2 regions of the Dietzia sp. 2505 genome follow, and region 1 is predicted to be linked to the other one. Evidence: predicted binding sites of a transcription regulator. Region 1 holds the regulator's gene; the other holds the start of a gene.

Region 1 (3,974 bases):
GTTCATGGACTACCGGAACGCAGACGGATCGATCGCGGAGATGTGCGGGAACGGGGTGAGGGTGTTCGCCCACGCCCTGGTGGCGACCGGCAGGGTCGGGGCCGGCCGGATCCCCGTGGGCACGCGATCAGGTCCCCGGCCCGCCGACGTCCTGGTCCATGACGGGAACCACGCCGAGGTCCGCGTGGACATGGGTGAGCCCGGCCTTCTCGGGGTCTCGTCAGTTGAACTCGGTGGCCGGGTGTACGCCGGCCTCGCCGTCGACGTGGGTAACCCCCACCTCGCGTGCGTGGTCCCGGGACTGGGGGTCGACGAGTTGCGCGAACTGCCGGTGCACGAGGCGCCGGTGTTCGACACCGGCTTCTTTCCCGCCGGCGTCAACGTGGAGATCGCGACCCCGCTCGCCGACGGACGGGTGTCGATGCGCGTCCATGAACGAGGATCCGGGGAGACGATGTCCTGCGGTACCGGGATCGTCGCCGCTGCCGTCGCGGCCCTCGCTGACGCCGGAGAGGCCACCGGGGACGTGGTGGTGTCCGTCCCCGGGGGAGAGGTCGCGGTGACCCTGACCGGCGCCGGTTCCACGCTGACGGGACCCTCCGCGATCGTCGCGGAAGGGTGGTACCGGCGTCCGGCACCCGTCCGCCGCACGGAGGCGTCCCGACCGGAATTGTGAGATGATGCCGGTGAATGACTATCGATGACACCGCCCCTGACCGGGCCACACGAGACCATGACCCTTCGGTCGGAGAATTCCAGCTCGAGGAGCGCTCCTCCCTGCGCCGGGTCGTCGGGTTGTCGACCGAACTCCAGGACGTCAACGACGCCGAGTACCGCCAACTCCGCCTTGAGCGGGTCGTTCTTGTCGGGGTCTGGACCGAGGGTACCGCCGCCCAGGCGGAGGCCGCGATGGCCGAGTTGGCGCAGCTCGCCGAGACCGCAGGCTCCGAGGTCTGCGACGCGCTGATCCAGCGCCGCGACAAGCCGGACCCCGCCACCTACATAGGTTCGGGGAAGGCCAAGACCCTGAAGGACGTGATCCTCGCGACGGGCGCGGACACGGTGATCTGCGACGGAGAACTCACGCCGGGTCAGCTCATCGCGCTCGAGAAGGTCGTCAACGTCAAGGTGATCGACCGCACCGCGTTGATCCTCGACATCTTCGCCCAACACGCGACCAGTCGTGAGGGCAAGGCCCAGGTGTCCCTGGCGCAGATGGAGTACATGCTCCCTCGCCTGCGCGGCTGGGGTGAGGCGCTCTCCCGGCAGGCGGGTGGCCGGGCCGGCAGCAACGGAGGCGTCGGACTCCGTGGTCCCGGTGAGACCAAGATCGAGACGGACCGCCGCCGGATCAGGGAGCGCACGGCGAGGCTGCGCCGTGAGATCAAGGGCATGAAGCAGGCCCGTGACACCAAGCGGCATCGGCGTCGCGCCACCCCTGTGCCGTCGATCGCGATCGCCGGGTACACGAACGCCGGGAAGTCGAGCCTGCTCAACCGCTTGACCGGCGCCGGCGTACTGGTCCAGAACGCGCTGTTCGCCACACTGGACCCCACCACCCGGCGTGCCGAGCTCCCCGACGGGCGGGTCGTGGTCTTCACGGATACCGTCGGATTCGTCCGACACCTCCCGACCCAGCTCGTCGAGGCGTTCCGGTCGACGTTGGAGGAGGTCGTCGACTCCGAGCTCCTCCTGCACGTGGTCGACGGTTCGGACGCCTTCCCTCTGCGCCAGATCGAGGCCGTCCGCACTGTCATCAACGACGTCGTGGAAGAGCAGAAGGCCGAGAGGCCGCGCGAACTCGTGGTGATCAACAAGGTCGATGTCGCTGACCCGGTGGTGTTGACGGAACTGCACCACGCACTGCCGGACGCGGTCTTCGTCTCGGCGGCGACAGGGGAGGGTTTCGACGAGCTCCTCGAACGAATAATGCGGGTGATCGCCTCCGAGGACACGGAGGTCACTCTCGAGATCCCGTTCACCAGAGGTGATGTGGTCTCCCGTGTCCACGCGGAGGGCGCCGTGGTGGACGAGGATCACACGAAGGACGGCACGAGGATCGTTGCACGGCTTCCGTCCTCCGTGGCGGGGGAGCTCGGGGAGTATCGGGTCCCCGGATCTCGTGACGGTGTCGCCTGACCCTCTCGACGGATCAGGCGACACCCGGTTCCGGCTGGCTCAGAGCTTGCGGAAGACCGTGACGACCTTTCCGAGGATCGTCGCGTGCTCCCCCGGAATCGGACTGAACGACGGATTGTGGGGCAGGAGCCACACCCCACTCGAATCCCTGCGGAAGGTCTTGACCGTGGCCTCCCCGTCGATCATCGCCGCCACGATTTCGCCGTTGTCCGCGACGTTCTGACGACGCACAACCACGTAGTCCCCGTCACAGATCGCGGCGTCGATCATCGACTCGCCGACCACTCTGAGCATGAACAGGTCCCCTGAACCCACCAGGTCGGAGGGGAGGGGGAAGACCTCTTCCACCGCCTGTTCGGCGAGGATCGGGCCGCCGGCCGCGATCCGCCCCAGGACCGGGACGTAGACGGGTTCCACGGCCCCGCTGGGTCGCGTCTCCTCCTGGGCGGGCGCACGTCGACCCCGGGACCGCTGCCCCGGGACGCCGTGGACGTCGACCGCCCGCGGCTTGTGCGGATCACGGGTCAGGAAGCCCTTCTTCTCCAGCGTCCGCAACTGGTGGGCGACGGAGGAGGTCGACTGCAGCCCGACGGCGTCACCGATCTCGCGGATGCTGGGGGGATAACCCCGGTCCTTGACCGTGTCGTGGATGTGCAACAGAACGCTCTTCTGGCGAGTCGTCAGGGCCTCGAAGTCGGGCTTGGGCATGTGGGGGTCCCTTCAGCGAATGGGTGTTCGACGTCGTCATCTGTGTACACCCTACTGCCCGTGGGGCGTGAGCGCCACACAGGTGTTCGAAGAAATGTCGCCGTGAATGTCGACTCTGTCGGACCCGCGTGATACAACTCTAGTCAGGTTCGGGTTCGAACAGATGTGCACAACAAGGCACACGGACGTGCGAACGATGTTCGCACACCGTATCGAGTTGGGAGTTCTCATGACCGTTATGGAGATGCAGCCACGATCGCGTCCCTCAGTGCCCTGGACGGAGGTCTGCGTGACCGATCATGACCGGCCCGTCTCGTCCAGGGTGCGACCCTGCCCTGACGCCGAGTTCCGCCCCGTCACCCGCACGCTCGACCGGCGGCGTCAGCCGGCCACGCGGTCGGTGGCGCCGGGGCGGCGAGTGCTCGTCAACCCCGCGTCCGCGGGAAGTGTCAGGGCATGCGGTAGCGAGGCGAGGTCGAGTGTGCCGGTGGTGGACGATGTGCCGACATGGGCATTGGTGGTCTGCGGAATCGTCTTCGGGATCCTGATGCTGCTGGCATTGGCACTCCTGGGCGGGCCCGCCTACGCGTGACCCTCGGTGTCGCCTCCTAGAATGAACCCGGGACGGCGGCCCGTCGCCCCCGCACCCCTGTCGGCTCCGGCCGGCAGACCGGTTCGGACCAGGTCGACGAATGGCGAAGCTGGAATGTACTGCCCCATATGTCACCACGAGGACTCACGGGTAATCGACTCCCGGTCGGTCGACGAAGGGCAGGCGATTCGGCGTCGACGCGAGTGCCCCGACTGCGGACACCGGTTCACCACTCTGGAGACCCCGTTGTTGACCGTTCTCAAACGCAACGGCGTGACCGAGCGTTTCAGCCGCGACAAAGTAGTCCGCGGTGTGCGCCGCGCGTGCCAGGGGAGGTCGGTCGACGAGGACGCGCTCCGGCGGCTCGCCCAGCAGGTCGAAGACGCCGTCCGGGCCGGCGGCGCATCTGAAGTCCCCGCTCACGAGATCGGACTGGCGATCCTGGGCCCTCTGCAGGATCTCGACGAGGTCGCATATCTGCGGTTCGCCTCGGTATACAAGCAGTTCAGTTCCGCTGCCGACTTCGAGAGCGAGA
Region 2 (3,974 bases), on a different contig from region 1:
ACGCGACGCGGGCGGGAGTTGTGGGTGTACGGGCGGGACGGTAAGCCGTGCCGCAGGTGCGGGACCGAGGTGGAGACGTTCCGACTGGGTGGTCTCGCCGACCCGGATGAGCCGAGCGATTCGCTCGATCGCATCGCCTACCGCTGCCCGTCGTGTCAGCCGGCGCGTGCCACACTGGGGCCATCGCCAACGGAGGAGAACCTGTGACCGACCGCAACACGATCCTGATCACCGGAGCCAGCGCTGGACTCGGCGAGGGCATGGCCCGTCGCTGGGCCGCACAGGGCAAGAATCTGGCGTTGTGCGCCCGGCGTCTCGAGCGACTCCAAGAACTCCGCGCCGAACTGCTGGCGGCCAACCCCTCGATCACGGTGGCGGTCCGCGAACTCGACGTGGCCGACGGCGACGCGGTGGAGCGGGTGTTCGCCGAGCTCGACGCGGAGCTCGGGGGGATCGACCGCTTCGTCCTCAACGCAGGTCTGGGGAAAGGTGCGTCCATCGGTACGGGGAAGGCGCACGCCAACCGGGAGACCGCGATGGTCAACGTGATCGGCACCCTCAACCAGGCCGAGGCAGCGATGGAGCTCATGCACACGCGGGGTGAGGGGCACCTGGTGTTCATCTCGTCCGTGAGCTCGCTGCGCGGCATGCCCAAAGCCCAGAACACGTACGGCGCCACCAAGGCGTTCGTCTCCTCGCTGGCGCAGGGCCTGCACGCCGAGCTCGACAGCGCCGGCAGCCGCATCAAGGTCACCGACATCCTCCCCGGGTACATCCGCACCGACATCAACCGGTCGGTCAAGACCTCGCTCATGACCGAATTCGACGAGGGCGTTGACGCGCTGGTCAAGACGATCGACGCCGAACCCACTCGATCGCTCGTCCCGGCCAAGCCCTGGAAGGCGATCGGCCCCCTTCTGACGCTTCTTCCGGAGAAGGTCAGCCGCAGGTTCGTCTGACCGGTGCTCCCGCCCGCCCGTACCGGAGTGGTGACGGGTCAGAAGGGCGGCGGGTTGAGGATGTCGTCGAGCAGGACCTGGACGTCGTGCTCGACCGTGCTGAAGACCGGCGCGTTGCGCTCCCACCAACGGCTCCGGCCGCTGGGCCGGGTGTCGACCGGGCCGGTCGCGCGGGCGCGCTCGGAGTCCAGGCGGGTCGCTCGGCGTGTCCAGTAGTTGGGCTCCGGGCGTGTGACACCGCCCGTGGTGGTCGGGTCCGGGTTGCGCTGTTGCTGTCTGTCCCAGGCGCGGGATTCACTGCGGGCGACCTCGCGGCGGTAGGCCCCGAGCGGCCCGGATGGTCGGGTCGTCATGGTCGCCCCATCCGGGGTGGTGACGGTGAGAGTGCCATCGGGTTGCAGGACGTAAGTCCAGTCGGAGAACGTCTTGAACCGGTGATGACGCCGACACAGACACATCAGGTTGCACTCTTCGGTGGGTCCGCCCCGGGCGGGGTCGGCGTGGTCGAAGGGTCGGACATGATCAATGTCGCAGTCATCGGCTGGTACCGCACAACCGGGATGGCGGCAGGTGCCGTCGCGCAGCCTGATGCGGCGGGCCAACTCGGCACCGGGCCGGTACTTCAGGGCGCGGCGGGCGTCGTCGGCGGCGCCGATACGGGGGTCGACCTTCTCGAAGCTGGCCCCGTCGCTCGTGACCAGCATGTCCAGAAGAGCCTGCAGTGCCGCTTCGCCGGTGCGGGTGAACTCCACCCGCGCCCCGTCGTCGTCGCAGGCGCCGCTGTTGCCCGCAGCGCTGTCGCCCGCACCGCTGTTGCCGGGGCTGCCGGGGGCGATCACGGTGACCTTGGGCCGCAACGGCGCAGCGGGTTGGTTCTGGCTGCCAGTGCGCAGGCTGTCGCCGCACACCAGGGACAGCAGGGCATCGGCGCGGCGTTCGGTCTTGGAATAGTGATAGTCCGAGTCGGAGTCGGAGTCCGGGTCCTGCTCCGAGCCCGATTCGCCGGTGGCCTCAGCGGCGGCAGCGCTCGCCGCGGCAGCGTCGGCCTCGGCGGCGGCGTCGGCCTCGGCGGCGGCGTGTTCGGCAGCGCGCTGGTCGATCGCCTCGGCGAGGACCGCGGCCTCCTCGGACGCCAGAATGGCCGACACGGTGGACATGCCGTCCGCACCCTTGTTGATGCGCACACCGCGGGCACGGCTGGCGTCCTCCCTGCGCCTCCGGATTCCGTCGGCGTCGTAGCGGGTGATGATCGCGTCCACCGCATCGCGGACCGCTCGCCGCCCGAGGCGTTCGCCGGCTTCCGTCGCGGCCAGATAGTCGTCGACGACGTCCTGCTGCACCTGCGGAAGCACTTCGGGGTCGACGGTGGCCATCTGGCGGGCCAGCAGTTCGGCCGCGCGCTGGTCGAGGCGACCCGCGGCCAGGGCTGCGAGAACGGCGGGGTAGCGCTGGTGCAGGTCCGCGGCGAACGAGAGCATCGATTCGGCTCTCAGGGCGGAGATGGCCATCGCCGCCACCACATATCCGGTTGCCACGTCGAACGGGTCGACCACCGCGTGACCGGGTGGGACATCCTGGCCGGCGCCTGCGCCTGCGCCTGAGTCGTCGCGGCGCTGGCATTCCAGCAGCAGGTCGTAACAGGCAGACAGCCGCTGGGCGGAGGCGCGATTCTCGGCCGCCCACCCGGCACGGGCCGAGGCGGTCAGCCCGGTCAACGAATCGACATCGGAGGAACTGTGGGAGGAGGGGCCGTCGGAACTGTGGGAGGAGGGACCTTCGCCAACGTCCATGCCGCACCTCCGAAGCTATCCATCTCCGTCACCTGAATCGAATGTACGTTCTATTATACGTACACACGTTCGAACACGCAAGGGTCTGCTGCGGGCCCTCCGTCCGGGAATGCAGCGGAGGAAGGCACCGGGGTAGTCGCAGCTCAGGTCGTGATTCGGGGCTCCGGGCCCACCACGTCGAAGAGCATCGCCGTGAACTGTCCATGGGTCTCGAGCTTCTGGCGGTGGAGACGGAGTCGGCGGGGCAACAGTGGGCGCCCGGAGCCGAGGACGACCGGACACTGGTGGATCCAGACCCGGTCCAACAGTGCCCGGTCGGCGAACTGGCCGGCGAGGTCACCGCCCCCGACGATCCAGACGTCCCCGCCGTCCGCGGCCTCGACCAGGAGAGTGTGCAGGTCGCCGACGTCACCGGCGAAGAACTCGACGCCGTCGACGGGATCGAGATCGCGGTGGGTGACCACCCAGCTCGGCACGGTGTACGGCCAGACGAACGGTTGGCCGTCCTTCGTCAGGTCGCGGCGGACCCACTCGAAGGTGTTGACGCCACAGACGATCGAACCGACGCCGGAGTAGAAGCGGTCGAAGTGGAGGTCGGGGAGGGTGGGGTCCAACTCGGTCGGTGTGTACCCCGCGGGGTCGGCCTCACCGGAGGTCGTGAACAGCCAGGAGAGGCTCTCCTCGTCGTCGGCGATGTACCCGTCCAGACTCGTTGCGGTGCAGTAGACAGTGCCCATACGACCATGCTCGCACCCGGCTACGACACCGCCGGGCGGAACGGTCCCGGCTCAGCGGCGACCGCGTGCCTCGCGGTAGATCTCGACGAGAGAATCCGTCGAGGAGTCGAAGCCCTCCCCGGGGTGCTTCTCCGCGGTCAGAGCGGTCAGGAGCTCACCGGCCTGAGCCTTGCCCAGTTCGACCCCCCACTGATCGAACGCGTTGATGCCCAACACGGCGGCCTGGACGAACACCACGTGCTCGTAGAGAGCGATGAGCTGCCCGAGCACCCCGGGCGAGAGCGACGGCGCGAGGATCGTGGTGGACGGCCGGTTGCCGGGCATCACCTTGTGCGGCGCGAGCGCGGGGTCGACGCCCTCGGCGAGCACCTCGTCCTCCGTCTTGCCGAACGCGAGCACACGGGACTGGGCGAACAGGTTGGCCACGAGCATGTCGTGCATCGATCCGGCGCCGTCGGCGGTGGGCAGGTCCGAGACCGGGCGGGCGA

Evidence for each region. The regulator LexA, encoded in region 1, represses DNA repair genes until DNA is damaged. The targets are predictions, from matches to a motif close to CGAACANNTGTTCG.
Region 2: the regulator LexA is predicted to act here: its motif matches at 2,808-2,821, upstream of ABIE38_RS10955 (HNH endonuclease signature motif containing protein).

The regions. Positions count from the first base shown of each region.
Region 1 is NZ_JBEPON010000002.1:299,154-303,127, reverse strand. Features, by position in the region: gene dapF (diaminopimelate epimerase) at 1-676, shown strand, start outside; gene hflX (GTPase HflX) at 691-2,139, shown strand; gene lexA (transcriptional repressor LexA) at 2,179-2,847, opposite strand; gene ABIE38_RS05100 (hypothetical protein) at 3,137-3,439, shown strand; gene nrdR (transcriptional regulator NrdR) at 3,554-3,974, shown strand, end outside.
Region 2 is NZ_JBEPON010000005.1:50,261-54,234, forward strand. Features, by position in the region: gene ABIE38_RS10945 (DNA-formamidopyrimidine glycosylase family protein) at 1-207, shown strand, start outside; gene ABIE38_RS10950 (SDR family oxidoreductase) at 204-959, shown strand; gene ABIE38_RS10955 (HNH endonuclease signature motif containing protein) at 998-2,749, opposite strand; gene ABIE38_RS10960 (dihydrofolate reductase family protein) at 2,893-3,486, opposite strand; gene pgi (glucose-6-phosphate isomerase) at 3,538-3,974, opposite strand, start outside.